DNA from 4 places in the Bacillus sp. KICET-3 genome. Region 2 is predicted to be linked to each of the others. Evidence: predicted binding sites of a transcription regulator. Region 2 holds the regulator's gene; each other region holds the start of a gene.
The links. Region 2 encodes LexA, which represses DNA repair genes until DNA is damaged. Its sites were predicted from a motif close to CGAACATATGTTCG; they were not measured.
Positions count from the first base shown of each region.

Region 1: uvrB (excinuclease ABC subunit UvrB) is a predicted target of LexA. The motif match lies at 4,980-4,993, and genes of this name have one in related genera.
Region 3: R5H20_RS01095 (WYL domain-containing protein) is a predicted target of LexA. The motif match lies at 2,108-2,121, and genes of this name have one in related genera.
Region 4: R5H20_RS06210 (YhjD family protein) is a predicted target of LexA. The motif match lies at 4,443-4,456, and genes of this name have one in related genera.

Region 1 is NZ_CP137345.1:3,976,548-3,984,609, reverse strand. It holds gene R5H20_RS20435 (tartrate dehydrogenase) at 1-307, shown strand, start outside; gene R5H20_RS20430 (carboxy-terminal processing protease CtpB) at 447-1,883, shown strand; gene swrA (swarming motility protein SwrAA) at 2,240-2,593, shown strand; gene R5H20_RS20420 (PDZ domain-containing protein) at 2,933-4,102, shown strand; gene R5H20_RS20415 (DUF5316 domain-containing protein) at 4,229-4,522, shown strand; gene R5H20_RS20410 (CsbA family protein) at 4,646-4,879, shown strand; gene uvrB (excinuclease ABC subunit UvrB) at 5,060-7,045, shown strand; gene uvrA (excinuclease ABC subunit UvrA) at 7,053-8,062, shown strand, end outside.
Region 2 is NZ_CP137345.1:2,286,822-2,294,883, forward strand. It holds gene R5H20_RS11640 (prohibitin family protein) at 1-368, shown strand, start outside; gene R5H20_RS11645 (hypothetical protein) at 439-1,203, shown strand; gene R5H20_RS11650 (thymidylate synthase) at 1,272-2,111, shown strand; gene R5H20_RS11655 (peptidase G2 autoproteolytic cleavage domain-containing protein) at 2,378-4,810, shown strand; gene lexA (transcriptional repressor LexA) at 5,140-5,763, opposite strand; gene yneA (cell division suppressor protein YneA) at 5,920-6,231, shown strand; gene R5H20_RS11670 (YneB family resolvase-like protein) at 6,252-6,914, shown strand; gene R5H20_RS11675 (DUF896 domain-containing protein) at 6,962-7,195, shown strand; gene tkt (transketolase) at 7,372-8,062, shown strand, end outside.
Region 3 is NZ_CP137345.1:185,187-193,248, forward strand. It holds gene R5H20_RS01085 (hypothetical protein) at 1-282, opposite strand, end outside; gene R5H20_RS01090 (serine hydrolase domain-containing protein) at 800-1,975, opposite strand; gene R5H20_RS01095 (WYL domain-containing protein) at 2,155-2,379, shown strand; gene R5H20_RS01100 (bile acid:sodium symporter family protein) at 2,491-3,468, shown strand; gene R5H20_RS01105 (exo-beta-N-acetylmuramidase NamZ family protein) at 3,958-5,187, opposite strand; gene R5H20_RS01110 (glycoside hydrolase family 3 protein) at 5,184-7,118, opposite strand; gene pbp4b (penicillin binding protein PBP4B) at 7,134-8,062, opposite strand, start outside.
Region 4 is NZ_CP137345.1:1,233,090-1,241,151, reverse strand. It holds gene R5H20_RS06235 (site-specific DNA-methyltransferase) at 1-176, opposite strand, end outside; gene R5H20_RS06230 (JAB domain-containing protein) at 394-621, opposite strand; partial or broken gene R5H20_RS06225 (S8 family serine peptidase) at 1,200-2,961, shown strand; gene lepB (signal peptidase I) at 3,118-3,633, opposite strand; gene R5H20_RS06215 (TVP38/TMEM64 family protein) at 3,646-4,254, opposite strand; gene R5H20_RS06210 (YhjD family protein) at 4,485-4,850, shown strand; gene R5H20_RS06205 (competence protein ComK) at 4,844-5,425, opposite strand; gene R5H20_RS06200 (IDEAL domain-containing protein) at 5,697-5,930, shown strand; gene R5H20_RS06195 (SDR family oxidoreductase) at 5,999-6,856, opposite strand; gene R5H20_RS06190 (FAD-dependent oxidoreductase) at 6,991-8,062, shown strand, end outside.

The DNA of each region.
Region 1 (8,062 bases), 1.7 Mb from region 2:
GATCATGGGAAGCATTGGAATTGCGCCCGCAGCAAACATAAATGTCAACGGCAAATATCCTTCCATGTTTGAACCCGTTCACGGTTCCGCTCCGGATATTATCGGAAAAGGAATTGCCAATCCAATCGGCCAAATCTGGACGGCGAAGCTGATGCTCGACCACTTTGGCGAAGAAGAGCTTGGAAGCAAGCTGCTGGATGTAATTGAAGACGTTTTGAAAAGCGGGTTTTTAACACCGGACATCGGAGGGACAAGCACGACTAAGGAAGTGACAGATGAAATCATCAAGCGTCTGAAAAGCCTGTAAAGAAAACTAAGAAAGCTGCCGGAAATCATTTCGGCGGCTTTTTTAGTTTCTTTATTAGAAAATCAATTACATAACAAAGCATTTTTGACGCATACTACATCAAGCAACAAAAAAGTGGAGCCAGATGAGGAGGTATAGGATGAATCAGAAGTTGATGCGGCTCATCGTTGCCGTCAGTCTGCTATGCGGTTTAATAGCGGGAATCGACCTCAATACATGGCATGACGATATACCGAAAGCTGCAGCGGCTGCGGGTGGCAGAGACGCAGCCAAAAACGATGCGATGGAGAAGATTGAGAAAGCATACGATCTGATCTCGAATGAATACGTAGAGCAGGTAGACAAGGAAAAGCTGCTGGAAGGAGCCATTCAAGGCATGCTTTCCACATTAAACGATCCCTACTCCGTCTATATGGATAAACAGACCGCAAAACGGTTTTCCGATTCTCTTGATTCCTCCTTTGAAGGAATCGGGGCAGAAATAGGAATGGAAGACAGAAAGATCATTATCGTCTCTCCTTTCAAAAGATCTCCGGCGGAAAAAGCCGGACTTAAGCCGAACGATGAAATTATCAGTATTGACGGCGAATCGATGGCGGGAAGGGATCTGAATGATGCTGTATTAAAGATCAGAGGAAAAAAAGGCTCGACGGTTACGTTGAAGGTTCACCGTCCGGGAATGAGGGATCAGCTTACATTTACGATCAAACGCGATGAAATACCGCTTGAGACCGTTTTTGCCTCGATGAAAAGAGTGAAGGGCAAGCCTGTCGGCTATATCGCGATTTCTTCTTTTTCCGAACATACGGCCAAGGATTTTACGGCAGAGCTGAAAAAACTTGAGAAAAAGGGAATTGATGGTCTTGTGTTAGATGTCAGGGGCAATCCTGGCGGATATTTACAAAGTGTTGAAGACATTTTAAAACATTTTGTGACAAAAGATCAGCCGTATATTCAAATTGCTGAGAGAAACGGCAATAAAAAACAATACTTCTCCAAATTGAAAGAGAAAAAACCTTATCCTGTAAGCGTAATTACGGACAAAGGCAGCGCATCTGCGTCTGAAATTCTCGCCGGGGCTTTAAAAGAAGCATCCGGGTATCATGTCGTGGGTGACCCTTCCTTCGGAAAAGGCACCGTTCAGCAGGCTGTCCCGATGGGCGATGGAAGCAATATCAAATTGACGCTTTATAAATGGCTGACGCCAAAAGGAAATTGGATCCATAAGAAAGGCATTCAGCCGACGGTTCCGGTCAAACAGCCATCCTATTTTTCGGTAGGGCCGGTTCAGCTGAAAGAGCCCCTTAAAACTGATATGAACACTCGCGAAATCAAACGGGCGCAGCTGCTGTTAAAAGGCCTGGGCTTTGATTGCGGGCGGTATGACGGCTATTTCAATGAAGGAACAAAAAAGGCTGTTGCTGCGTTTCAGGCGCAAAACAAACTGAAAAAGTCTGGAGTTATTGACCAAAAAACGGCAAATACTTTAAATCTCCGAATTGAGGAAAAAAAGCTGGATGAGAAAAATGATCTGCAGCTTCAAACCGCATTAAACGTGTTGTTTACAAAAAAGTGAGGGCCAGGATATCCTCACTTTTTTTTATTCTCAGAAAATAAATTCTCAATCTTTTTACCTAAAATTTTTGTTTTTTCATAAAAAAAACATTCAGAATGAATAAGAAATACCCGATAACATTAATATATGGGAGACTTTATAAGCGTGTAAACATGCAGTGAAAATGTAACTTTTGCAAGTTGTATTAACAGACGAAAGTTTTTAAAATAAGAAATAAAGCTTTCTAAATTATAATGTGTGCATTTTTTTTGCGGAGAATGTTAGCGCTGTTTGCGTTCTTCGTCTCTGTTTGGTGGAGTCGTCTAGCGCTTGCGCTTTTCTTTTCTTATATATAAATAAAAAATGGGGGTACACGATTGAAAAGGGCAAGTATTGTGAGAGAGAAAAAATACTATGAATTAGTGGAGCAATTAAAAGTTCGATCACAAGACGTTACGTTTTCCGCTACAAAGGCAGTAGGATTGCTTATGCTGTTCAGCAGATACCTCGTTAACTACACTTCTGTTGAAAGTGTGGATGATATCAATGAGGACTGCGCGGAACTTTATTTCAACTATTTAATGGACAACCATAAGCGCTTGGGCATCAATTTAACAGATATTAAACGTTCCATGCAGCTGATTGGAGATATCTTGGATGTCGAGGTGAATCACTACTTAAAAGACTTTTCTTTGTCCAATGTGACGCTTTGGATGAGTCAGGAAAAATAAACCCGCGTTTACCATACCCAAGCATTTTATTATTTGTTAGAATAATAATAAAATGCACCAGCTTGTCTGAAGGCGCTTGCATGCGTCCGCGAATGCAAAAGACAATTCGCCCGGCGGCTGCAACATGACGAAAGGCTAAGCGGCCGCCGGCTCAGGCGCTCCTGTCTGAAAGCCGCACGTCATCTCCTTCCGCAGCCGCCAGGACAAGCTGGCTTTCTCAAAATATCCAACGTGTAAAAGCTGTCGTTTTACAGATGGTTTTTATATGTTTGGTTTTAGGCGGTGAACGTTTCCTTGTCAGTTGAAGATACTCTAATTGAACTTTTAAAAGGAGCAGGAATGTTCTTTTTGCATCCGCTCTTCTATTTTATGATGATCATGAGTCTTGCTTACGGATATGCCCGGATCAAACGTGAAAGAAAAACATTTCATACGCGCATTGAAGATATACATGATGAATTCAAGTTTACATATTCTAAAGGGCTGTTGGCGGGTATCCTCTTGTCGATTGTCTCTTTCGGCTTGGGGATTCTGCTCCCTTTCGGAATGGTCGTCTTGATAGCGGCGGTGACCGCGATATCAGCCTTGACATTCAGACAGAGCCTGCTGTCATCGGCATATACGCTTGGACTGAGCATGGTGATCGGCTTCTGTTTCGATTATTTCAATCCGGAAGCGGCTGATGCCGTTCTTCCGCAGCTGTCCCTTGCCAATTGGTCTGCGGCTGCCGTTTTGCTCGGCCTTCTTTTGATAACAGAAGGGATATTGGCTTATAAAACGGCTCATGTGAGGACCTCTCCGTCGATTGTGATGAGCAAGAGAGGGCTTCCGATCGGACAGCAAATTGCGGGACGCACCTGGCTGTTGCCATTGTTTATTCTGATCCCGGGCGATGCGATCCAATCATCTGTTCCGTGGTGGCCGGTTTTGACATTCAATGGAGACGCCTTTCAATTATTATGGATTCCGTATATTATCGGCTTTGGCCAGAGAGTGCAGGGATCGCTTCCGAGCGAAAGCATCAAAATTACGGCAAGGCGGATCAGCATTCTCGGCGTCATCGTTTTGCTGATAGCTGCCGGGAGCATATGGTGGGCGCCGCTTGCCGCAGCCGCGGCAGGAGCCGCTATAGCGGGGAGAGCCTTTTTAACATGGAAACAGCGGGTTAACGACAATTCCGCTCCGTTTTACTTTTCAAAAAGAGATCAGGGGCTGATGGTGCTGGGCATCATTCCGAACACGCCGGCTGCAGATCTCGGCCTTCAGATTGGCGAGATCATCACGAAGGTCAACGGTACGGAAGTGAAAAATGTTGCAGATTTTTATGAAGCTCTTCAAAAGAACCGCGCCTTTTTCAAGCTTGAAGTGGTCGGCTTGAACAATGAGGTTCGTTTTGAGCAGAGGGCTTCATATGAAGGAGAGCACCATGAGCTCGGAATTATTTTTGTGAAAGAGGAGGGCTTTCCGTCTGGTAGAATTGAAGCTGCCGCATCTGAGGAAACCTTATAGCATATACCTAGAAAAAGCGTCATAGCAGGGCGCTTTTTCTTTGCTTCAATAAACCTTTTGCTTGTCATGTTCCGATCCGTTTGACCAGGGAAATCGGTATATCTTAAAAAAAGGAGAATGATAAAGATGAAGATGGCTTTTCTGGCCGGTCTTGCTGTTTGTCTCGTTTCGATAACGGCCTCCCTTGCGACGGGGGATTTGATGCTTGTCTTCAGAATTTCAGGGACGGCCGGTCTTGGCGCCGGGCTTCTTTCTGCTTTATTTTCGGGTGTGTTTATCAGCGGAGACCGTTTGAGGGGAAACCATCATTCGGAAACGCAGGAGCACAGAAAGGCGAATCACAAGACATCGAATGCCCTCGCTTTTTTCGCAATCCCCAATCTGCTGGCGGCGGGAATCTCATTCTTTTTTGCCTTTTAATGGGGCACTATCGAATAGCGCCGCTTTAAGGTGGGTAATATAAAGAAGTGAGTGTCTTGGTTTGTCCGTTTCTTTGTTCTTTAATATAATCAAATAAGATCAAGAAACGTGAGGGGGGTTTTTGTGTTTACAAAAGCCGTTTTTGCACTAATTTTTCCGTTCTTGCTTGTTTTGTTTTTTACAAGGGTGACCTATAACCATTATGTCGGAATCGCTCTTACCGCCGCTTTATTGTTTGCTTCCTATTTGAAAGGCTACACAGAAACCTTTTTTATTGTAGGACTTGATGTTGTTTCTCTTGTTGCCGGAGCGTTGTATGCCGCCAAAAAGGCGGGCGAAAAGAAGGAAGAGTCATAGAACCTTGAATTGTTTGCCGCGAAGCCCTGCTTTTGATCATAAAAGGAGGGGTTTTTTGATAGGACCGGAAAGGCCGTTTTTGTAGAAAAAATACGAAAACCGAACTTTAGTTCGTATTTTTGGTTTGATTGTGTTAAAATAATGAACAGGAAGATTTCGTAAGGAAACGGAGGCTTTTTTGTGAAAGACCGCTTTGAATTAGTCTCAAATTATCAGCCCCAGGGAGATCAGCCGAAAGCGATTGAACAGCTCGTTAAAGGCATAGGGGAAGGCAAAAAGCATCAAACGCTTTTGGGCGCGACCGGTACGGGAAAAACGTTTACCATTTCAAACGTGATTAAAGAGGTCAATAAACCGACCCTTGTCATTGCCCACAACAAGACGCTTGCCGGGCAGCTGTACAGCGAATTTAAGGAGTTTTTCCCCAACAATGCCGTCGAGTATTTTGTAAGCTATTATGATTACTATCAGCCTGAGGCCTATGTTCCGCAGACTGATACGTTTATTGAAAAAGATGCCAGCATTAATGATGAAATAGATAAATTAAGGCACTCGGCCACATCGGCACTTTTTGAACGCAAAGATGTCATCATCGTGGCGAGTGTCTCTTGTATTTACGGTTTGGGTTCTCCTGAGGAGTACAGGGAACTGGTGCTCTCTCTGAGAACGGAAATGGAAATCGAACGAAACGAGCTTCTCAGAAAGCTCGTCGATATCCAATATGCGCGAAACGACATCGATTTTCAGCGCGGAACATTCAGGGTGCGCGGCGATGTCGTCGAAATTTTCCCGGCGTCAAGGGATGAACATTGCATCCGGGTCGAGTTTTTCGGGGATGAAATCGAGCGCATCAGGGAAGTGGACGCCCTCACTGGCGAAATTTTGGGAGAGCGCGAACATATCGCAATTTTTCCGGCTTCCCACTTCGTAACGCGCGAAGAAAAAATGAAAAAAGCGATCATAAACATTGAAGCGGAGCTTGAAGAGCGGCTCAAGGTGCTGCGCGACGAAGGCAAGCTTCTCGAGGCCCAGCGTCTGGAGCAGCGCACGAAATACGATCTGGAAATGATGCGGGAAATGGGCTTCTGTTCAGGGATCGAAAACTATTCGAGACACTTGACGCTACGTCCGGCGGGATCCACTCCTTACACGCTGCTCGATTATTTTCCGGATGACTTCCTGATGGTCATCGATGAGTCGCACGTCACCATTCCTCAGGTCAGAGGGATGTATAACGGCGACCAGGCGAGAAAGCAGGTTCTCGTCGACCACGGGTTCAGGCTTCCTTCGGCTTTGGACAACAGGCCGCTGAGGTTCGAGGAGTTTGAAAAACACATTCATAACATCGTGTATGTATCGGCGACGCCTGGTCCTTATGAGCTTGATCATACTCCTGAAATGGTTGAGCAGATCATCCGGCCGACCGGGCTGCTTGATCCGATCATTGATGTAAGGCCGATCGAGGGACAGATCGATGATCTGATCGGGGAAATCCGCCAGAGAATCGACCGGAATGAGCGCGTGCTTGTCACAACACTGACGAAAAAGATGTCCGAGGATTTGACGGATTATCTGAAGGAGATCGGAATAAAGGTTACATACCTGCATTCCGAGATCAAAACGCTTGAACGGATCGAAATCATCCGTGATCTCCGCCTTGGCAAGCATGATGTCCTCGTCGGCATCAACCTGTTAAGGGAAGGTTTGGACATTCCGGAGGTTTCGCTCGTGGCGATACTGGATGCCGATAAAGAAGGCTTCCTCCGTTCTGAGCGCTCCTTGATCCAAACGATCGGCCGGGCGGCAAGAAACGCCGACGGCCGGGTCATTATGTACGCGGATAAAATCACGAATTCCATGGAAATCGCGATCAATGAGACGAAGCGACGCCGCGAGCAGCAGGAGGCATTTAACAGGAAACACGGCATTACACCGAAAACGATCAACAAAAAGATTCGCGATGTCATCCGTGCGACCTATGCGGCTGAGGATCAGGAAGAATATAAAGTGAAAGAGGAACCGAAGCTTTCGAAAATGACGAAGAAAGAGCGGGAAAAAGTAATCGCCCAGATGGAGCACGATATGAAGGAAGCTGCAAAAGCGCTTGACTTTGAACGTGCCGCTGAGCTTCGGGACTTGCTTCTAGAGTTAAAATCGGAAGGGTGAATTGAATATGGCAATGGAACGAATAGAGGTGAAAGGAGCAAGGGCGCATAATCTGAAAAACATCGATGTCTCCATCCCCAGGGATAAGCTTGTCGTTTTGACTGGCCTTTCCGGGTCAGGGAAGTCCTCCCTTGCGTTTGACACTATATATGCTGAAGGACAGAGACGCTATGTCGAATCTCTTTCCGCATATGCCCGCCAGTTTTTAGGGCAGATGGACAAACCTGATGTAGACGCGATCGAAGGCCTTTCTCCCGCGATCAGCATCGATCAGAAAACGACAAGCCGGAATCCCCGCTCAACAGTCGGAACGGTAACGGAAATCTATGATTATCTGCGTCTTTTGTATGCCAGAATCGGAAAGCCGGTTTGTCCGGTGCACGGGATCGAAATCACATCGCAGACGATCGAACAGATGACAGACCGGATTTTGGAATATCCGGAGCGGACAAAGATTCAAGTGCTTGCGCCGGTCGTCTCGGGACGAAAAGGATCGCACGTCAAAGTCCTGGATCAAATCAGGAAGCAGGGCTATGTGAGGGTCCGCATCGACGGAGAAATGAACGATCTTTCTGAAGAAATCGAGCTTGAAAAAAACAAAAAGCATTCGATTGAAGTGGTCGTCGACCGCATCGTCGTCAAAGAAGGCGTGACTGCCCGTCTGACAGATTCACTCGAAACCGCGCTCCGCCTTGGCGAGGGCCGGGTCATTATCGATGTGATCGGCCAGGAAGAGCTGCTTTTCAGCGAGCATCATGCCTGCCCCCACTGCGGCTTTTCGATTGGAGAGCTGGAGCCGAGAATGTTTTCTTTTAACAGTCCGTTCGGCGCCTGTCCAAGCTGTGACGGCCTGGGATCAAAGCTTGAAGTCGATGTGGAGCTCGTTATTCCGAACGATGAGCTGACGCTGAAGCAGCACGCCATCGCGCCTTGGGAACCGCAGAGTTCTCAATACTATCCAAAGCTGCTGGAAGCGGTGTGCAGTCATTATGGAATTGATATGGACGTGCCTGTGAA
Region 2 (8,062 bases):
AAAAGTCATCTGATGCCGCCGCTGAGGTGCAAAAAACGTTTGCCGATGATATGAAAAGGCTCGGTTTTGTCATTGACGATTTAACCCTGGGCGTACCAAAGCCTGACAAGGCAACACAAGAAGCGATTGACGCACGCGTCAAATCATCACAGGAGCTGGAAAGAACGCAGACAGAACTCAAGATAGCCGAAGCGGAAGCGAAAAAGAAAAAGATCGAAGCAGAAGGTATTGCCGAGTATAATGACATTATCAAAAAATCAATGTCTGACGAAATGATTCAGTACCAATGGATACAAAAGTGGGACGGAAAAATGCCGAAGGCTACGGGTTCAAATGCTTTAATCCAGCTCCCAAAGGATGAGAAATAAGTTTTCTATGAAAAATCCCTTATTGACTAAGGGTTTTTTCGCGTTCGAATAAAAACAGAGGAGTGATCGAATGCAGGCTTCGAAAAACATCCTTTCGACATGGCGGAAATTTGACCGTTTTCCGATGGAAACGTTGACAAAAGCGTGGTTTTATCAGCAGGCCGGGAATCGGAAGCAGCGCGAGGTATCTTTGATGAAAGAGCATTACCGGCAATTCGGCATTTCAGGCAATTGTTTCGACCTCGCGATTTGGCTGCTTGATGAATTTAGCAAAGAGGGGATTGAAGCTTATCCGATCGGCCATCATTTCAAAACGGAAGATGCGCATGCAGCGGTGATCGCACTCGATGAAAGAGGACGGCGGTTTTTATGCGATTTAGGAGACCAGTGGCTGCAGCCGATTTTAGTGGATATTGAGAGTGAAGACTATACAAACGAGAAGCTGAGCGGCTTTTTTCCGGCTGCACAGGTTCAAATCACGCCTGTCCACAGCCATATTGAAGTCGTCTACCACAGGCCGAACGGAAAAACGTCAAAACAAGGCTATAACCCTGAACCTGTTGAGATGAAGCTTTTTTTAGAAGCCGCCGAATATTCGCAACGTACATTCAATCGAGAGCCGTTATTGGAGTGCAGGGTCCCGTATCAAGATGAAACCGCGCATTGGGAGTTCTGCGACTGGAGCAGCTGGTTGAGCACAAGCCGGGGAATAGTCAATGAACCGGCTCCGGATACAATAGAGGGATGGGTTGAAAACATTCATCATATGGCCGGATATGACAAACATGTTTTGCGTGAAGCTTTGGAAATTTATAAGTTCAACTTATTCACGTAAGATTTTTCTATTGAAAAAAACTCATTTTATTCATATCATTTGGAAAGAGAAGAAGAGGAGAGGATATCATGAGCCACTATGATCAGCAATACAACGCAATCATTCAAAACATTATGGACAACGGCATTTCTGATAAAGAGTATGATGTGCGGACAAGGTGGGATTCAGACGGCACACCGGCCCATACTTTGAGCGTCATGAGCCAGAAAATGCGTTTTGATAATTCAGAGGTTCCGATTTTGACAACGAAAAAAGTGGCATGGAAAACGGCGATTAAAGAATTGCTGTGGATCTGGCAGCTTAAATCCAATGACGTGCAAGTGCTGAATGATATGGGTGTACATATTTGGGACCAGTGGAGACTGAAGGACGGCACGATCGGTGCGGCATACGGGTATCAATTGGCAAAGAAAAACAGAGCGCTAAACGGCCAAAAAGTAGATCAGGTCGATTATTTGCTCCATCAATTAAAGCACAATCCGTCGTCACGCAGACATATCACAATGCTGTGGAATCCGGATGATTTGGATGAGATGGCGCTGACGCCTTGCGTGTATGAAACGCAATGGTATGTTAAGGAAGGAAAACTATCATTGGAAGTAAGAGCAAGGAGCAATGATATGGCTTTGGGGAATCCGTTCAATGTGTTTCAATATAATGTGCTGCAGCGGATGATTGCCCAAGTGCTCGGCTACGAGCTTGGGGAGTATATTTTTAATATCGGCGACTGCCACATCTACACCCGCCATATTGATCATTTGCGCATTCAGCTGAAGCGCGAGCAGCATGAAGCGCCAAAACTTTGGATCAATCCGGATGTAAAAGATTTTTATGATTTTACGATTGATGATTTTAAATTGATCGATTATAAGCACGGTGAAAAGCTGACATTTGAAGTGGCAGTATGAAAAGGGGCGGTCATTCCGCTTTTTTACAGACTCCGGGAGGAATTGCAGCGAGGAAAAAATTGCAGGTTTTACATGAAAGGATGGGGTACCATAAATGTTCTCCATCTTTTTTTACGAATCATCATGTTTGGCAGAGGAGTTTTGACCATGGACGGCTAATTATAACTTTGAAAAAGAAGGCGGAAATTACTGATCCTGTAATGAAAGACCGCGGTTTTTCCGCCCCACATTTCAACGCTTATATTATAAGAAAGAGGTGTCTTTTAATGGTCAATTTCAAGAAACCTTCTGATCTGTCTCTACATGCGGGATTGCGGACTCGTATTGATGAGGATTCCTTTGCACTTACAGAAATGGAGCAGCTCAAAGCAAGGATGGATAATCTTATACAGCATGCAGGGACTTCTCAAAGCGTTGAAGTAACAGATGCAAGGGTGACGGCTGAAGGCGAGATCACCTCGGTGTTAAAAGAGCGGCTTGACAAGGAATATGAAAAGCTTCTCAGCAAAATCACCCGGGAGGTAAATGTCGAAGATTTTGGAGCCGTTGCCGATGGAAGAGATAATACAGAAGCGTTTCGCAAAGCGATTGGCAATGGACACGTCAAAATAAACGTTCCGGCAGGCGTATATCTCGTTCAGGGAATCAAGCTTCCGTCCTGGACGTATTTTGTCGGACAAGGAAAAGGCGTAACTGTCATTAAACTTCATGAAGATGCACCCGCATATGAATGGGTGATCACAAATGATGATTATCAAAATGGGAACCGAAATATTTTCGTCCAGGGGATGACATTGGACTGGAATCCGGACAGGCAAGGCGGGGTAAGAAATCCCGGCGGGCAGTATTCAAGCTGTTTAACGCTTGCCAAAGTGGAGTTCGGCTGGATCAAAGATGTCGAAGCCGTCAATGCAGGTCTTCACGGCATTGACATTACGTCGCCGACATATGATCATTCTCCTGAAACCGACTGGACAAAGGACGGCTCGAAATATATTTGGATCGATAATTGTGTGGCATATGGCGCGGGTGATGACGGGATCACAACGCATTACAGCGAATACATTTTTATTTCAAACTGTCATTCGGCAAATCCGCGCGGGACAGAGCATGCCGAAGGGGCGTCCAACTCCAATGGGATAGAAATTGACGACGGTTCCAAGCATGTCTGGCTTTTGAATAATGTTACAAGCGGAAACATCCGCGGGGTTGAGGTCAAAGCGCACGACATGTGGCCGGCTTCTCAAAACGTCCATATTATCGGGCATGTCTCATACCGCGATACCCGTGCATTTGACCTTCGCCATATCGGCCATCATCAGGCTACAGATCCTGAAAGCACCACAGCGTACGATGTCACGCTTATTGATTGCACGGCTGTCGAACCGGTCTTTAACTCGCTGTATGATGGCATAACGCCAAGGGCACTCGTTATTTCAGCATATAAGAATGTTTATGTAAGCGGATTCACAGCGATCGGCAATCCGGAATACGACTATGGAGGCAATCCGGTGGTAGCCTTGCAGTACCGCAGTCAAAACATCACGATCAACGGCATCAAAATCCGCGGATTTAAAAAGGCCGGCGTCGATATCAATCTGTCAGGCGGGGCAAATAAAACCGATCATGTCAAAATTTCAAACTTCGATATTTATCATTCCGCTCCAAAAGGAATCTCGATTGGCGGCGGGCTTTATAATGTCAATATTATGAATGGAACGATGATAGCCGATGGCGGTACAGTAGGAATTCAGACACCGAACAGCCAGGCCGTGGTCGTCGGCGTTCTCGCAGAGGGGTATGATGCGGCTGCATCCATTAAAGGGCAAACCTACCAGCAGGTACCCGTCAGCTTAAAGGGCGGAGCGCAAATTGCCACCACCTCAGGCTTTGCGTTTGAGCCATCAAGCGCCGTCATCGCAGGAACAGGCGATATTACGGCCAAAGGCGAAAGAAATGCCGTCATCGGGTCTTCAGGCGGTTCCAGCACAGAGGGCTCCCGCGCCTTTATCACCGCTTCAAACAACTCTCATATTAAAGGAAACAGCGTATCCAGAACGATACTGTCCTCTGAAAGCATTACGCTTGAAGAGCCGTACACAGTAGCCGGGGGATACCAGTCAATTAAATGGCTTCTGGATTCCCTTTACGGGAATGGAACATTTGCGGGTTCTGTCAGGTCTTCCTTAACCGGATACGGAGAGTATTTTGAAAGTGAAAACGGGCAGCTCATCGAAACAGGCACCATTGTGGCGTTAAGAGGAGAAAAAATCGCACCGGCCCAAGCAGGGGATGACATGCTGGGGGTTATTTCGGAAACGGTCGCTTTTATTTCGGGAGAATTGGGGTTCGCCCGGCAGGAACGCTATTTGACGAACGAATTCGGCGGATTGATTGAAGAGAACGCGATTGATGAAGAAACAGGGGAGACGATTCGCATCCCGAAAATAAATCCCGACTTTGATGAAACTCTGGAAGCGAGCCGTTTTCTGCGGGCTGCCGGAGACCAATGGCATGTCGTTGGCCTTTTGGGACGGCAGTATGTACGGATTGACGGCACGGTACAACAAGGCGATTACATCAAGGCGCTTAACGGAATCGGGACAAGGGCTGGCGCAGGTTCTTGGAAAGTGATGAAAATAACCGCTCCTTACAGCCTTGAAAAAGGATACGGGATCGCGCTTGTCATGATTAAATAGCGGGCAAGACGGGCAGAAGAGACATTTCTCCATATTTCATTCACAACTGGAGTGCCAAACATTCACTATCGGGAGAGATCGGCGGGACATGCTGAGCTAGATGGCAAGGGCAGGTTCCGGGGCCGGCAGTTCCGGCGAAGCCTAAAAAAAGTTTCCTTTATGCAACTTTTTTGTTGACTGGAAATATGATATCGGAGATAATGATGTTGTAAGCATATTATGAATTCCTCTTTTCAGGTTCATCCTCCCAAAACGGGTCCGGATATGAACCTGATTTTTTTATGCAAAAAAGCTGCCGGAATAACCGGCAGCAAGAAGAGCTTCCCCTTTTAATGGACGGTGCGGAAAACGCCGATCACTTTTCCGAGAATGGTTACATTTTGCAGAATGATCGGCTCCATCGTCGGGTTCTCCGGCTGCAGGCGGATATGGTTCGCTTCCTTGAAAAACCGTTTGACGGTCGCTTCATCGTCCTCGGTCATGGCGACGACGATGTCACCGTTGTTTGCCGTGTTCTGCTGTTTCACAATCACATAGTCTTTATCCAATATTCCTGCGTCTATCATGCTTTCCCCCATAATCTCCAGCATGAAAACATGCTCGTCCGGCGGAGCCAGGCGATCCGGAAGCGGAAAGTACTCCTCGATATTTTCGACGGCGGTAATCGGTGTTCCGGCCGTCACCTTTCCGATGACGGGAACATTGACAACCTGGTTTTTCGGAATGTGGACTCCTTCTTCAGTGTCCAGGATTTCAATCGCTCTCGGCTTTGTCGGGTCCCTTCTGATCAGCCCCTTTGTTTCAAGCCTTGCCAAATGGCCGTGTACGGTTGAACTTGATGCCAGGCCGACCGCTTCGCCAATCTCCCTCACGGAAGGCGGATAGCCTTTGCGCTTCACTTCTTCCTTTATGAAACGCAAAATATCAAGTTGTCTTTTTGATAGCTTCGTCATGTTTTGCACCTCAAAACGTCGATTTTAGCTAGATTATAGCATGTTTTTCCTTTGAGTACAAACATAGGTTCGAAAAAAACGATTGACAGAAACATTTGTTCGTATGTATACTGAAGTCACTAAAAGCGAACAAATATTCTGTTTGAGGTGATCGATTTGAAAAAAGAATCATTCATTTTCGTTAGTCTCTTTACCGTCGGGATTAGCATTTGTATTCTGTTTATGTCTTTTGCCGCTAAGATCGAAGAAAACAAGCAATATGTTAAAATAGAAGTTCAAGAAGGGGATTCGTTATGGGGGCTGGCAGACCGCATTCAAGGAGGAAAAGCCGCCGACAGGCAAAAATTCATCGAGTGGGTTGCCGAACAAAACGATTTGCCGACATCCGTTATCCAACCCGGCGATGTTTTAGTCGTGCCGGTAACCAAGCAGCACTCTGACCAATATCAGCTGGCTGTGGTAGAGTAACAGGAATGGGGGGGATTTCCGTGAATGCGATTATATACACCAGGGTGAGCACGGCGAAAGAACAGCAGGAGACCTCCTTAAAACGGCAGGAAGAAGAGCTTGCAATGCTTGCCGCCGAGCACGGGATGACCGTTTTGAAAGTCATTTCCGAACAGGCGAGCGGATATGAGCTGGATCGCGACGGCGTCCTCGATTTGCTTGAAGAGATAAAAACGTCTGATGTCGACGCCGTTTTAATTCAGGATGACACGCGGCTCGGCAGAGGCAATGCAAAAATCGCGCTGCTTCACTGTTTATATAAAGAAGGTGTCCAAATCTACACATTGGCCCACAGGGGACAGCTGGAACTTTCAGAAGCAGACTCAATGGTTTTGGAGATTGTCGGCATTGTGGAAGAATATCAGCGGAAGATCCATAATCTGAAAATAAAAAGGGGCATGAAAAAAGCGGTCGAAAACGGATACCGTCCGGAGAAAAACTTGAAAAATCAGCATGAAGGAACCGGCAGGGAGCGGATAGAAGCCCCGTTGTCGGAAATCATCAGGCTGAGGGAAAACAAGCTGACGTTTGCCGAGATTGCAGCGGTTCTAAGAGGTTTTGGCTACAGCATTTCCAAAGCAACTGTTCACCGCCGCTACCAGGAATTTAAAGAGGGCGGATCAGACCAATCTGTTGTCAAATGAGAGCGAATTTAGTAGTATGAAGATTAAACAGATTAAAGGAGTTTACCATGATTTCTAAAGAAAAAATAGCCAGAATTAAAGAGCTTGCCAAAAAATCAAAAACTGGCTCTTTAACAGACGAAGAAAAAGCCGAACAGCAGCAGCTTCGCCAAGAATATCTGAAGGGAGTCCGCGCATCTATGAAAAATACTTTGAAAAACGTAACGATCGTAGATCCGGAGGGCAATGATGTAACTCCCGAAAAGCTGAAAAAGGAAAAAAGAAGCCGCAGGCTGCATTAATTTCAGGGAATACGCCAATATCGTATTCCCTTTTTGTATATACTATTGATGAACAATAAGGAAAGCATGACAAAAATTCATGATTTTTTCATTCAGCTTTTGAGCTGAAATGGTTGTGAAAACTGATGGGTAGATTTATGATAAGAAAGTAGAGTACATACAGGAAGGGGATAAAAATGAAAACGATTGAATTAAAGTCTGTAGCAACGATACGAACACTATCCATAGATGCTATCGAAAAAGCCAAATCCGGCCATCCAGGCATGCCGATGGGGGCTGCTCCAATGGCTTATGCGCTTTGGACTAAAATGATGAATGTAAACCCTGAGAATCCTAATTGGTTCAACAGAGACCGCTTTGTGCTATCTGCCGGACACGGTTCTATGCTGTTGTACAGCATGCTTCATTTAAGCGGATATGACGTTTCAATGGATGACTTAAAGAATTTCCGGCAATGGGGCAGCAAAACGCCTGGGCACCCTGAATTTGGACATACTCCTGGGGTTGATGCGACGACAGGCCCGCTTGGACAAGGAATCGCAATGGCGGTCGGTATGGCTCTTGCAGAACGCCACCTTGCGGAAACTTATAATCGTGACGAGTATCGTGTTGTCGACCATTATACATACAGCATTTGCGGTGACGGAGACTTAATGGAAGGAATATCATCAGAAGCGGCTTCTCTTGCTGGCCATCTGAAGCTCGGCCGTTTAATCGTGCTGTATGATTCCAACGATATTTCCCTTGACGGAGAGCTGAACCGCTCCTTCTCCGAAAATGTCAAGCAGCGCTTTGAAGCGATGAACTGGGAAGTACTCTATGTGGAAGACGGAAATAATATTGCTGAAATTACAGCAGCCCTTGAAA
Region 3 (8,062 bases), 2.1 Mb from region 2:
AGTATACGATGGATCTAAGGTAAGAGTTGCATCTGCGTTTAATTTAAGATAAGCTTCTAATTTCTTTACATCATTCATATTCACCTTTACATTCGTAAATTCTTCGCTATTCAGTTTTTGTTCGGGCACAGAATTTCCTTTAGATGCTCCAGAAGTTTCAGTATGTAGTTTTTTGTCAGTTAGTTCTGACGCTGATACTGATATTGAAAATACAGGTGAAACCAATATTAATGTCAGTATCATAACAAATGTCTTAAAACCATTGTGCTTCTTTTCTTTCACAATAATGCCACCCTTCTTCTTTTAATTCAAATTCATTGCGCTTGAAAAACAAGGTAATTTGGGGCATTGTGTGCATATTAGTAAAAAAGAACCATCTATATTCTTGTGCTTAATGAAATTATACTAGGTGTAATGAATTAGAATTTTGGAGGGATAAATCAGAAAGGAAACAAAAAACGATTAAGATAAGGAAGGTATGGCGTAACTATGTTGCTCTTTGAATAATAGGTCTTACTTTATTTCTACACCAACAACATCCTCAAATTTAATGTGAGTTGTGTCTCCAGTTAAGGCGATTCAAGCATGGAACGGCATCAAAAATCCCAATAAAATAAATGCCGAAAAAAAGATTCGTGCTAGATGAGATGGGATCACCTTGATTTCATTAAACCCCCCCTCCTTTAACAGGCATTAGGCAGATCTTCAGGCTTTCCTCTTCCGGAATCACGCTAAAAAGCTTCCTGTCATAAAACAGGAAGCTTTGCTCTTTAAAAAGAATCTGCCCGCTAATCCTTAATCAAGAAGCATTTAAAATAGCGAATATACGGTTATTAACGGCGCCAAAAGATTTAATGTTATTTTGTATATTAGAGAATAGAATCACATATTTGTTCCCTGTATGGCTAAAGCTGTTTAACATGTTGTAGCCGGGCATTACGCCATGATTTGAATAGCTGCCCGGAGAAACGTAAAAGCCCATTCCATAAGTCGCTTTATTAGGCGTAAACATTTTTGTGAAGCTTTCATCGGAGATGATCTTTCTTTCTAAAAGTGCTTTATCAAACAAATACATATCATAAGCAGTCATATAAATATCCCCTGCTCCATACAGCTGTGATAAGTCAGGTATGTCTGGAGTATACAGCTTTTTTAGCGGACCGAGTTTATAGCCCGTTGATGGATGGGACTCTTTAGCAAAGGATTTGTAGAATCCTGCGTGTTCCATGCCGGCAGGTTTAAAAATATGATTTGTAACATATGTTTGTAAAGATTGTCCGCTCAGCTTCGATACGATGTATGCCAGAACAGAATAGTTGGAATCTCTGTAGTCCCATTTCCCGGGTGGATTTTTAATTCCTTGAGTCTTAATATCCTTTAAAAGATCTTCCGGTGAAATATATCCGTTACCTTCAATATGGCCTCTAATTCCTGATGTATGAGTCAGCAGATTGTAAAGAGTAATGTTTGACCCGTTTGGAAAATCCGGTATATATGTGGAGACCGGATCGGTTACAGATAAAAGGCCTTTTTCTTCAAGCTGCAAAATAGAAGCGGCGATGATCGCTTTCTGTGTAGAACCAATATAATAGACGGTGTCAGGTGTATTTGGCACTTTTTCCTCGCGGTTTGCGTATGAGTAGCCTTTGCTTGTAACAATTTTGCCTTCGTTCACGATCAACGCTGTTCCACTGAAGTCAATGCTTTTTAAATAATCATCCAATTGTTTGTTGTCGTTTTTCGTGACGATTTCACTGCGGGTTTTTTCTTTTTTATGCTTCCCTGTCTTTTTCTTTTCTGGCTTTGTTTGCTTTTCAGTTGCCTGCAAATGATGTTCCTGCTGATCGCTGGGTGTCCCCGGAAAAGCAATGTAAATAATTCCGCAAACAAGAAGGAAGGCCGACAGGAGAAATAACCTTGCTTTGTTGCGCTTTCTTCTTTTCGCTATTCTTGTTTTTCTGTATGTTCTGGACATGACAGTGCTCCTTATGTAGAGATGTGACGTATTTACTGACGCATGATCCCTTTAAAAAGTTTCTTCCAATTGTATATGTTTTCATACATGATCCTGAAAAGCTTATATTTTTCAAAAATTAACACTTGAAATAGAACAAGTGTTCGTATAAAATGAGTATATATGAAAGGAGCGAGAGGATGGAAAAATTGCTGCGCCGGGCCATGACAGATGGATTTCCCGTTGAAATCATTTACATGAAGAAAAATGAATTTTCAAAGCGGACGATTTTTGTCAAGGACATCCAAAATGGTTATGTTAAAGCGTTTTGTTTTCAAAAACAACAGATCAGAGTGTTTAGGTTTGATTCGATATTGGCAGTTTTTCCGTTTCAAAAAAGAAGCAACTCGGTTCATTATGCGTAAAACGGCCTTCTCCGCACCTCCTCTTCCATTTTTGCCTTCCTGTTTTAATATTCCATCTTTTGTTATAATGAAAGTATTACATGTATTAAAGAGAGCGGGCGTTTACCATCTATGCTTCAGACAATCAATAAAACCCTGGGAAAAATAATGCCTTTGCTGACGCCTGTGAGCGTCATCTGCGGGGTATTGCTTTCAGAACATTTAAATGGATTTGCTGCTTTTGTACCGTGGATTTTTGCTTTTATGACCTTTGCCGGAAGTTTAAGTGCCAACTTTCAGTCGTTGAAAGCCGCTGTGGTTCATCCACTGCCATTGCTATTGGCTCTATTTGTTTTGCATATATTTATGCCGGTACTGGCATGGGGGACCGGACATATTGTGTTTAAAGGCGACCCATTGACGATTACGGGGCTTATTCTCGGCGTCGTAATACCGACCGGCATAACGAGCATGATTTGGGCTGCGATGTATAAAGGAAATATTGGGCTGACCCTGTCGGTTATACTGGTGGATACCATTCTCTCCCCCTTTATCGTACCATTCAGTCTTTCGGTGCTTGCAGGAGCACAGGTTGAAATGGATGTAGCGGGCATGATGAAGGGACTGTTCGGAATGGTCGTAATCCCTTCTTTGTTGGGGATGCTGGTCAACCAGTTTTCATCCCCTGACAGAACGGCGCGTTTAAGCGCAAATTGCGCCCCATTTTCAAAAATGGGTTTGGCAGCAGTGGTGGCGATCAACAGCTCGGTTGTTGCCCCTTATTTAAATTCGGTCGATTTTCGCTTTTTAACGATTGCAGTCACGGTGTTTGCAGTCGCTTTTACCGGCTATATCACGGCCTGGTTCTTAGGCAAAATGATGAAACGGCCTCAGGAAGAAATCGTCGCTTTAATTTTTACCGGAGGCATGCGGAATATTAGCGCTGGGGCCGTCCTGGCCACAAGTTTTTTTCCTGCGCGGGTGGCGGTGCCCGTTGTGATCGGCATGCTGTTCCAGCAAATTCTGGCGGCCTTGTATGGGCATCTGCTGGCAAGGAGCGAGTCGAAAAGAGCGTATCAGTTGGATAATAAAACAAGCCTGCCTTCATAGAAGGCAGACCTTGTTCTGTTAGGTATGCCAAGTTCCTTTTGTGATCAAATGGACACGCTCCCCCGACGTGAATATCGGTGTCGTCTTCCGTTTATTCAGATTCAATAGAGAGCAAGGAAGGACGATTTATTTCATACCCCTGTTCAGGCTGATCCGTATTTCACAAAATTATTGGTCGTGCGGCAAATAGCCGGCTTGGCACTCCATTGCACTTCTGTTGCCGGATCTTCAGGCGCGCTGAAACAATCGCGAAATTTGTGGTTAAAGGAACGATAACGGCAGGGAGGCCGGTAGGAAAGTTGGCTTCCATTTCATTAGAATGAATTTCAAGTATTGTCCAGATTGTCTTTATCAAACGTTTGTTTAAATACAGGCAAATTACGTCTGCGATATAAAATTTCGCTTAAATCGTCGCGTTTTTTCTCATATCTTACATGAACTGGATGTGATTGATTAGTAAGAAGCAAAGAAGAGCAAGGGTCGCTCTTCTTAGTAAAGCAAATACTTTTCTCTGATATCCATAAACCGCTTTTGTTCAGCTTCGTATTTTTTGACGATTTCCTCAACTGAAGCCCCTTCTTCAATCATGGTTTTGACCCAGCCGTTGCCGATCAGACGATTGAAATTGTTGGAGGAAAGAAATTGAAAGTCCTCTGGATACAAATCATGTATGGTTTTAATGATGGAAATGCCGGTTTTTACAGGCTGAAAAGCGGACCGGTTTGTCACATACAGCTCTACCCCGTGGCATAATTTATTTTGATGCTTTGAAAATGTCGGTGTAAACGAAGCGGCTCTAAATCGAATGCCGGACAGTTTCAGGCTGTTTAATTTTTCAGCGAGGTCAGTGCTTTTTATGAAGGGAGCGCCGATCAACTCAAACGGCTTGGTCGTTCCTCTTCCTTCAGAAATATTTGTTCCTTCGATTAAGCCAGTGCCGGGATAGACTGCACTAGTATCAACCGTCGGCATGTTAGGGGAAGGAAGGACGAAGGGAAGCCCCGTATCTTCAAAAGACATGCGCCGTTTCCAGCCCTTCATTTTGACAACGGTCAGATCGGCGCCGATGTTGAATTCCTGATTAAACAGCTTCGCGAGTTCGCCGGCCGTCATACCGTGTATTAATGGGATGGGATATCTCCCGACAAAGGACGAATAATTTGGGTCGAGAACAGGCCCTTCGACTTTGATCCCTCCCTGCGGGTTGGGACGGTCCAGCACGATAAATGGAATGTCATTTTCTTTTGCCGCCTCCATGGCATATGCCATCGTGTAAATGTAAGTGTAGAAGCGGGTTCCAACATCGTGGATGTCGAACAGGAGGACGTCGATGTTTTTCAGCATCTCCGGAGTCGGTTTTCTCGTATCGCCATAAAGACTGTAGACGGGAAGACCGGTTTTTTCGTCGATATACGATTCCACTTTGTCCCCGGCTTGAGCGTCGCCCCGAACGCCATGCTCCGGCCCGAATAGCGCCGTCAGCTCAATGTCCGGGTCTTGATGAAGCAAATCGATGCTGCTGTTCAGTCTGGAATCCACCCCTGTAGGGTTTGTGATCAAGCCCGCTTTTTTGCCTTTTAACATTCCTTTTTTATTCATGAGCACTTCAATACCCGGTGCGACTTTCGCTTTCTTTTCTTTTTCCGGGCAGGCCGCTGCTGCCGTTAATGTACCGAAAACGATAACTCCGGCGAGCAGCCAGAACGCCTTTTTTCTCATCGTGCTCCCTCCAGTTTAAGCGGTTTGCCGTTTTTTATATTCAATCCGTACCCGTATTCGTAAAGAATTTCTCCGGGCTTTGTCACGGAAGGGATATCAACGGGCAAGGTTCCTTTAGGCTTCGCTTTTCCAAATATGACTTCAACACCAGCCGGAATGTTTGGCTGTCTGAAGCGTCCGTTTGAGAAGCCTTTAAAACCATACACCGCAATAACCGCTTTTGCTTCTTCAAAATTAGCCGTGTCATATGGGTTGCGGAGGCTCATTAAGACGAACTTTTTCTGTTTGGCCTGTGCGTATTTCATAGCGGCTCGCGGAAAAACGGTTGCCCATTTGCTCGAGTCTTCAATCGTATCGTCGATGACGCCGTCGTTTACAACCGGATCATTTTTGACTACATATGACCCGGTGATCACATAATCAGCTTGATCGACCAGCTTTTGAATGTCTTGATTAAACGTTTTCTCGGCAAATGGGTATTCCTTTACGACTGTCTTTTTCTTTATTCTTTTGATTGTCTTGGATATGGCTTTTGCCTGATCTTCGTATGGAGCGAGAATGAGTATGGTGTCACCTTTTTTCGGTTTAAACGGGAGTGTTCGATCATCGTTTTTTAAGACGGTGACACCTTCTCTCGCCATTTTCCTCTCTGTTTTTTCATGCTTCCTGTTTCCGACCGTTTTCAAGGCGTATTTGATTTTGTCCCGAAGTGATGCAGAAGAGCGGGAGTCGAGAATGCCGCGCTTGCTTTTTAAAGAAAGGATCCGTTCCACCGAGCGGTTGATTTGCTCAATAGGAATGTCTCCCTGCCGAACGGCTTTCAAAAGAGCTTCATATACATTGGCCAGGTTTTTTTCCGTCTCCAGGGATGTGACTGCCGCCGGCATAAGGGCGATGTCAACACCTGCTTTAACGGCCATAACGACGGCTTCCTCTTGGCCGAAATTATCGGAGATGGCTTTCATATTTAATGCGTCTGTTACTATGACACCGTCAAATCCAAGATCTTTCCGCAGCAGGTCTGTCATCACTTTTTTGGAGAGTGTTGCCGGAACCATGATATCCCGGCCGTCCTTTTTGCTTTTATAGGTCGTATCATCGAATGCGGGGAATTGCACATGAGCCGTCATGATCATATCGATCCCGGCGTCGATCGCTTTCTGAAACGGATAAAGCTCAACGCTTTTCAGCCGCTCTGCATCATGCGGAACGAGCGGCAGGCCATAATGGCTGTCAACCGCTGTATCTCCGTGACCGGGGAAATGCTTCGCTGTGGCGATGATATGTTCATTTTGGAGCCCTTTCATCGCTTGGATACCAAACCGGGCGGTTAATTCAGGTTTGGAGCTGTAGGAACGGACGCCGATGACGGGGTTGGCGGGATTGTTGTTGACATCGAGCACCGGGCTGAAATTAACGTTGATTCCTAAAGCCGCCAATTCCTTTCCGATGATGTTTCCCGATCGGTAAGCATTTTGCGCTCTTTTCGTTGCGCCGATGGACATATTGCCCGGCAGGTTTGTGCCCGACTCCAGTCTGGTGACGATCCCGCCTTCCTGATCAATTGTAATAAAGAGCGGTACGCCGCGGCTCGCTTTTTGCAGGCCGTCTGTTAAGCGCACCGTTTGCTCCGTCCCAGTGACATTTTCGGCGAATAAAATCACGCCGCCAAGATGATATTTTCGGATAATGCCGGCTATTTCATCATTCATTTCTGTTAATCCTTTCGCACTTGACTCCCCTTTTTTCTTCCAGTTTCTAAAATCAGGCATGAGCATTTGTCCGATTTTCTCTTCCAGCGTCATTTCACTGACCAGTTGCTTGACGCTTTGTTCGGAATCGCGTTTTGCCTCGGCTCTGCCAGAATTGGACTGTAAGGCCGCTGATGCAAGCAGCATGCCGATCAGCGCGTATCGAAACAGTGCTTTCATATTGATTAATCCCTCCTATTTATGGTTTAGCGCTTCATAAATGCCGGTGATCACGCTTCCATACTTTCCGGTTGAAAATAAATCGCCTTCAAACTGATTTGGGTTTTTCGCCGGATCGATGACAGGAGAATGTTTTTTATTGGTCAATAAGATAATGCCTAATTGATACGCCGGGTCGATGATGGTGACGGTCCCGGTCCAGCCGGTATGTCCGTAGGCCCTGGTGCTCGCATGCTTTCCGAACATCCACTCCATATCGGGATTGCCGTTCAACCGCCAACCGAGCCCGTATGTGGCATCTGTTTTTGACGGCGCGGTAAATTGAGAAATAACAGTCTTGTCAAACAGCTGTTGAGAGCCGTAACCGCCACCGTTGAGCATGACTTGGAGCAGCACCGCCATTTCTTCAGTGTTTGAGAATAAGCCGGCATGGCCTGAAATGCCTTCCATGGAATAAAACGCTTTTTCATCGTGTACTTCTCCTTGCAGGGTATAGCTTCTGATGTTAGGAAACGAGATGACGCCGTCTCTCGTATTTCCCATTAATTCGGTTGCGGCGAACTGCGAAGGCTGAAAGCCCTTTTGCAGCGGGTTAAACAATGTGTGGCGCAAACCGAGAGGACGGTAAAATTGTTTTTCAACATAGCTGTCCAAGCGCCGGCCCGTAATGTTTTCAATGATCAGTCCAAGCAGCATGTAGTCGATATCGCTGTAGATTTGTTTTGTGCCTGGTTCATATGCTAAAGGTGTTTTTGAAAGAAATCGTAATGTTTTTTTTCTTGTCTGGGAGTAGAGCTTTCCGGCTGTCTCTGGATCATAATAGTTCCAGCTTGCCGGAAATCCCGCTGTATGCTGAAGCAAATCGATGACGCGAAGCCCGTCTTTTCCTTTGATGGCGTCTTCCGGCTGATCTTTAAATTCGGGAATATATCGAGAAACTTTTG
Region 4 (8,062 bases), 1.1 Mb from region 2:
TCAATTGTAAAGTTACTTTTTAGTGTTTCATTCGAAATAAATGCTTCAAGCAAACCTTTATCGTACGTATCTAAATCTCGAATGACTTTATTTTTGTTTAATACTTCTTCTATAAAATACTTTTCACCAAATTGCTGTAAAACCTGTTTTATTGCTTCATTAATTTTAGTTTTCATGGCAAAATCACTCCTTAAAGTAATTTAGTCTATATAAAAATTTTATGAATTTCTATTTTTATTCTATCATATAAAGAAGTAGTTCCAATAAATCTTGAAGAAAAAAAGGGAGGAATTCATCCCTTTTAGATATAACCTCTTTCTTTCAAGCTAGTAAACTGTTATCACTATTTACTACTAAATTGTCAAGCACCTCAACCCCTAGTGATTTTCCAGATTATACAAATATTTTTGTGACGTTTATATCTTCCATCGACGGTTTAATGTCACCACTTGGATGCTGATGCGCAAGAATGACACTTGCTGCATTATTAAGTATTGCTGATTTATACACCTCCCGAGGATGTACAATCGAGGAATTCAAAGAACCAATATGACAACGGTGAACTGCAACAACATTATTTTTCGTATTTAAAACACATAACAAAAAACACTTCACGATCATCACGATAAAGCGAGATGTTATCTTTGCTCCGTCTTCTGGGCTACGAATGATATAATCGACACCTCTCCTGCCTCTCTGATAATTTGTTCAATGCGAACTACTTCTAAAATGGTTTCCATTTAGATCAATCTCTCTATAATTTTTTTGACCTTTTTGGTCACCATAGAGAGAATCTTCGCATTGATTAATGTCAATTGGCGTAAGTAGCAAAGCTATCGAGTGATTCGTATACGTTTTGGGGAAGCCCAATGAATTAGGGTGCGTTAAAAGCGTTAATAGCTTTCCTACGCACCCTTACCCTACTTGGCTGACTCATAACATCCGAAGAACGAAGACCCTTTACATAATCGATAATTCGTCTCTTCTTTACAGACGAATTAGGAGATTATAATTAGGGGAGCTAAAAAGGAAAAAACTCTAGGGAGACCCTACTTACATCTTTATGAAGCTATAGAATTTAAGTTTTTGAGAACTGAGGTGCACAACGAATGCCCTTAAGACCGGCTTTCTTTCTCTTTGAAAATTCAAAAATCCTCCGATATATATAGCGAATGCCGCTAAATAAGGAGGAGAGCCGGATGAAAAAGATATGGAAAATCGCGGTTTTGGCTGCAATGTTCGTCGGTTTTTTCGCAAGTTCACCCCGCATTCAAGCGGAAAGTAATAAGCAGGACAACGAGGTCATTGTCGTATATAAAAATACCAGCGGAAAAGAAACCGTCATCGAACAAGCAGACACAGTAGAACACGTTTACCGGCACATTCCCGCAGCCGCTGTCACTGCGGACGACAAAACAGTGCGCGAACTTGAACACGATCCCGACGTCCTGTATGTCGAAGACAACCTCCAGGTAGCTGCTGCCGACAGCACCGCTCTAAAAGCTGTCTCCAGCAGCACAGCGCAAAATACCTCCGCGTTTTCACAGTGGAACATCAAGCCGATTCAAGCCGCACTGGCTTGGAATAAAGGTTTGACCGGAAAACAGGTGAAGATCGCGGTTATTGACAGCGGGATTTCCCCCCATGAAGAGCTGTCGATCGCTGGCGGTGTATCGATGGTCGGCTATACCGCTTCATACCGTGATGATAACGGCCACGGAACACATGTTGCCGGAATCATCGGAGCGAAGCATAACGGACGGGGGATCGACGGCATCGCGCCTGGCGCGCAGCTGTATGCCGTAAAAGCGCTGGACCGGAATGGTTCGGGGGATCTGAAAGGCATCTTACAAGGCATCGATTGGTCGATCCAGCACGGAATCAATATCATCAATATGAGCCTCGTCGTTTCAGGCGACAGTCAAGTTCTCCACGATACAGTAGATAGAGCATACAAAAGGGGAATCATTTTAGTCGGCGCGAGCGGAAATGCCGGAAACGGAAAATCCGTTTATTACCCGGCAGCCTACAGCAGCGTCATTGCCGTCTCGGCAACCAATGAAAAAAATCAGATCGCCTCATTTTCCAACACCGGCAGTGCCGTCGAGTTTTCCGCTCCCGGCACATCGATTATCAGTACATCTTCCGATCGCGGCTATGCAATCGGAAGCGGCACTTCACAGGCAACGCCGCACGTCACCGGAATGTTTGCTCTTTTGAAACAGCTGTACCCAACCGCTTCAAATGCTGAGCTGCGAAAGAAAATGCAGATTTATACAAGCGATTTGGGCGCTCCCGGCCGTGATCATTTGTTCGGCTACGGATTAATCCGCTTGAAAGAGGTCACACAGCCATTGGAAAAAGTGCAAAAAGCCGTCGGACAAGCGGAAAAGACAAAGAAAAAAGCGGACATTCAAGCCGTGCAAAAAGCGATCGAACCGCTGCCTGCAAACACCGATAAAACCGCTTTGAAAAAAAGACTCAATGCTGTTAAAGAGCAGCTTAAAAAAACAGCCGAAAGCAAAGTGAAACTCGCTGAGAAGCAAAAAAAGAAAACCAATGCCGACGCCGCCCAGAAAGCGGCCAAAGAACTCGACAACAAACTTTCAAAACGAATTTACAAAAACGGATCAACGCGGTTCGCTCAAGTCTCTTAAACACCGTAAAGCAGGCCGTTGCTAAAGCTGAAAAAGCGGCCACAGACTCAAACCTCGGCAAAACGCAAAAAGCGATCAATGAGCTTCCTGCCGGAAAAGACAAATCAAATCTGCAAAAAAGGCTGAACACCGCGAAAAAGCAAGCGGCAGCAGCCTATCAAAAAAAGTGGCAGCGGCAAAAGCCAAAGTCAAAACGGCCGAACAAAAAAGAACGAAAAAAACAAAATCAGCAGTCGGCAAGCTGAAAGCATCCGCCGAAAAAACGAAGCTGCAAAAACGGATCAATGCAATTAAGCTGAAGTAGTACGGAAAAAAGCCCGGAATCATCCGGGCCTTTTAATTTTCATATTTAGCAAATACGTCCTTTTTGATGCTGTTGTACAAATTGATATTTCCGGGCTTGTCATTTACGAAATCGTATTCCTTGGTCGGCCCGCTTACTTTCCGCCGTATTCTCCAATCACTTTTTATCAATTCTTTCTGTCACAATCCCGACGATGTCCCGATCTGAAACAAAGCCGAAATGGCGGCTGTCATAACTGTGAATTCGGTTGTCCCCAAGGACAAAGTAATGGTTTGCCGGAACTTTTTTCTCTCCCGTTACCTCTTCAAGCGTAAAATCCCCTGTCAGGTCGCCTCCGGCGGTAACAGCCTTTAATTCATCCAAATAAGGCTCTTTTACCGGTTTGTTATTAATAAACAGCTGATCATCTTCATATTTCAGCGTTTCACCCGGAAGTCCGATGATCCGTTTAATGAATACATCTTTCTCAGGCCCTTTAAACAGGAGGATGTCAAAGCGATTGATCGTTTGAAAATGATGGGCAAAGCGGTTGATCAAAAGTGTATTGCCCTCCTGAAAGGTTGGATTCATGCTGACCCCTTCTACTTTATATTCAATAAAAATGGCGTTTTTCACCTGAATTCCAAGGACGATCAACAACACTGCGGCAATGACCATATAGCGCTTTTTCACATCAATGCCCCCCTAGTCATTCTCTCTCTGGCTGATTTTCACGTTCAAACGATGTTCAATGCGTTTTCCGGCGTACCATAAAATCAAAATGACGATAATGGCGGCTGCTGTCCGCAAAGGCTGCGTAAAGAGCGCATTCAGGTCATGGCCGATAAAACTGACGATAAAAATCATCACGAACTTTCCGCAAAGAACCGCAAGTGAAAAAGGCAGCAGGCTGATTCTCGAGAGCCCTGCCACAACATTCACCGCCGCCGAAGGGGTGAAGGGAAAACAAAGCAGCAGAAACAGCGGGCCGAAGCCGCGTTTTTCGAGCCAGATCATCAGCCTTTTCACCGACTGGTGCCTGCGTATAAAAGCCAAGGCCTTTTGCTGGCCGAAATGGCGGATAAAAAGAAAGACCGAAATCGACCCCGCTGAAGCCCCGATCCACGTCAAAAGGAACCCCTCCCACAAACCGAACGAATTAACATTTGCAACGATAAACACGATGAGGGGAAGAAACGGAAGAAGGGCTTCAATGAACGGCAGCAAGATAGCGGCAAAAGGACCAAAAGCCCGATAGCTTTGAAAAAATTCTGTTAGATTCTCTTCTGTAAAATAACTGAAAAATTGCTCCAACTTTATTCTCCTCATACAGTTGTCTACTTCTATTCTACACGTTAAACCTAAAACTTTAAATGATCGGCCTCCAAGGTTTTCAAGAATCGGCAGAACAGCACTTCCTTATTATTCTGAAACAACCCGGTCATTTTAGTCTTTTTTTCCCGTTCTTGAAAAAAGAACGGGCTTTCGTGTAAAATAAAAACAGAACAAACGTTCCCGAACAGAAAGAAATGAGGAGAAAAGCCATGACGAGAATTCCTGCAGATGTCAGGGACACGATTGAAAAGGCTATTTATCTTCCGATGACCATCAGCATTTTAAACAGGGATATCAGCATAATTCAGCAAAGTCCGTTTAAGCTGAAGGACCCTTATCTGCGCCTGATCGAACAGGCGCTGAAGCTGGCCCAGCGCGATTTATACGATGTAAAAACCGATTTACGCAGGCGGAAAGTCAAAATTCACGAAGTGTCCCGTGACGAAGCATTTACGATGTATTGCTTTATTTATGAAGGATACGAAGAAGAGCACAACTACTTTAATCCCCGTATCCGCAACCAGGTCGCCGCGCTTTTGGAGCATTATTTATTCGCGGCAGAGCCCGGTCAATAGCGTTTTTTCAGCTCCCTGAGGATGAATTCATATATCAGCTGGTTCCGGTCTTCCTTTGGATACAGCATAAATTCCTGTTTTTTCTGCACGGCGCTTCCTTCAATCCGATCGAGAAACTTGGTTCTCAGCCATGCCGTGCGGTAAACCTGATTTTCAAAAGATGAGATGGAAACCGGCAGCTCCAAAGATTCGCCATTTACAAACGTGACGAATGTGTTGTCATACTTTGCCGCACGGAATTCATGAACGTGCGCATGTGAAAGCCACCCGCATTGAGGCCTTGTTGAGGAGAATGTGGGAAAAAGAAAAATATTGTTTGAATGATCCACCATGATCGGCGGTTTATGGGAAACTTTAATGACTTCATATGTGCCGGCTTTTCTTCCCGCATAGCTTGAGCCGAAATAGCGGCAGCTTCTCTCTATAATTTGGAAGGGCCTCATATTGACCCGAAATGTCCTGTCGGTTTCAATTACTTTTGAAGCGGGCTTTTTCCCCTCATCAAGAGGCAGCACGGCCATTGTCGAACTGTTTACTTCATAAGAATCTCTTGTCATATCTTCGGTATTGCTCATCATGATCCTCCCAATCATTAGTCATATTATACTACTAATCTAACATTATCCTTTACAAAACGACAGGATTTTTTCCAATTAATTTGAAAATATGTTTTTTAATTGCAATTTTTATTTTTTATCCGGCAAAACACAAATTTTTTGTCCGAATCTATACCCTTTTATTCTTATAAAGATGCTTTTTCGAATAATTATCTAAAAATTATAAATACTTATTGATTTTTTCATTCGCAATCCATATACTATAAAAAAGGCATCAGGGGGAATCTTTATGAAAGAGAAAAAGTCGTACGCTGAGCTCATGAAGTCCCGCAATACCCAAAAGGTTAAAGAACTTGATGTAACCATTACGGATATCTACATCCAGATGGTCCTTGATGAATCGTTGTTTAAACGGCGTTTGAACATGCTGTGCGAGAAGATTAACGAAGCATTAGACAAAGGGGATAAACAATCTTTCCTTGAGCTTTCAAGAGAATATACCGCGCTCAAAAAGCACGCTTAACGGCCGATCCTACAAAGGATTGGCTTTTTTATATGAAAAAAGGCCAAGCGCTGTTCGTCCCGGCCTTTTTATCCGTTTATGATGGTTCCCCCATTGACATGGAGCACCTGTCCGGTCATGTAAGAAGAATCTTCACTGGCCAGAAACAGATAGCTCGGCGCTACTTCGGCAGGTTGTCCCGGCCGTCCCATCGGTGTCGTTGAGCCGAACACCTCGACTTCTTTTTCCGTAAACGTCGACGGGATCAGCGGCGTCCAAATCGGACCCGGGGCCACACCGTTGACGCGGATGCCCTGATCTACGAGCGATAAAGCAAGCGAACGCGTGAATGCGGTAATCGCCCCTTTTGTCGATGAATAATCGATCAGCCTTTCATTGCCGGCATACGCCGTAATCGATGTGGTGTTAATGATTGAGCTGCCTGTTTTCAAATGAGGCAGCACCGCTTTCGTCAAATAAAACATCGAAAAAATGTTGGTTTGAAACGTTCTGATCAGCTGATGGCTTGTGATCTTTTCGATTCCTTTTTGCGGATGCTGTTCAGCCGCATTATTCACGAGAATATCGATGGTCGGAAAAGCTTCTTTTGCCTGGCGGACCACCTCATTGCAAAAAGCCTCATCCCCGATGTCCCCGGCGATCAGCTGGCACCCTACACCCTCTTTTTCGACATAAGCCTTTGTTTCTTCTGCATCGCGGTGCTCATTCAGATAAACGATCACCACGTTTGCGCCTTCCTTCGCAAATAAAACGGCTACCGCACGGCCGATTCCGCTGTCTCCCCCGGTAATAATCGCCGTTTTTCCGGCCAGCTTTTTATCCTTTTTCGGCCTGTCAAAAACAGGACGGGGATCCATCACATACTCCAATCCGGGCTGCTGCGTCTGGTGCTGGGGAGGCAGTACTTTTTTCTTCGGTTTACTCAAGACGATTCCTCCTTAACATCAATTAAACCTTACTATTTTATGGGAAAAAGCCGTTTTTTATGACAAGCCGTCTCACGTGCATGAATATTTCTGGATTGGAAAATTTAAGAGAAAACAGAACTGGAGGGAACGAAGTGACAAACAATGAACAAAAACTGCCGGACTCGCCTGAATCTTTTTGGAGAGACAGCACCGAACTTCCATCATTTCAGGAGCTGACAGAAGACGTGAAGACAGATGTCGCGATTATCGGCGGCGGAATGACAGGGATTACGACGGCATACATACTGACGCAAAAAGGGTACAGCGTCGTTTTGATTGAAGCCGGACGCCTTCTGAACGGAACGACGGGACATACGACCGCGAAAATCACCGCACAGCATGACTTGATTTATGATGAGCTGATTCAGCATATCGGAATGCCGCGGGCTCGTCTTTATTATGAGGCAAATCTCCAGGCCCTTTCCTTCATCAAAAATCTCGTCCATGAACAAAACATCTCCTGTGATTTTAAAGAGCAGGACGCCTGTATTTATACGACGGAAGAACAATCGGTCCAAAAAATCAGAAAAGAGCATGAAGCCTATCAAAAACTGGGAATCGAAAGGGAACTCATCAAAGATCTTCCCGTCGCCATCGATATAAAAGCGGGCCTGGTGATGAAAAATCAAGCGCAGTTTCACCCGCTCCACTACTTAAAACACCTTGCCGATGCCGTCCAAAAAGCTGGCGGAAACATGTTCGAAAACACGGTGGCAAAGGAAATCAAAGAAGGAGACCATCCAAAGGTCCTAACGAAAAACGGGCATATGATCATCAGCGATTATGTGGTGTGCTGTACGCATTTCCCGTTTCATGATAAAAAAGGATTTTATTTTGCAAGGCTTGAGCCGAGCCGTTCATACGTATTGGCCGTCAAGCCGAAAACCCCGTACCCTGACGGCATGTATTTAAGCATAGACCAGCCATCCCGGTCACTGCGTTCCGTCACGATAAACGGGGAAAAGATGGTGCTTGTCGGCGGAGAAAGCCATAAAACCGGACAGGGAAAAGATACGATGGAACACTATAAAGCCCTTGAATCATTCGCGGAAGGCGTGCTCGGCATCGAAGACATTCCCTACCGCTGGTCAACTCAGGATTTAATCACCCTCGATAAAATCCCTTATATCGGGCCGATTTATCCGAAAGAAAAACGGATCCTTG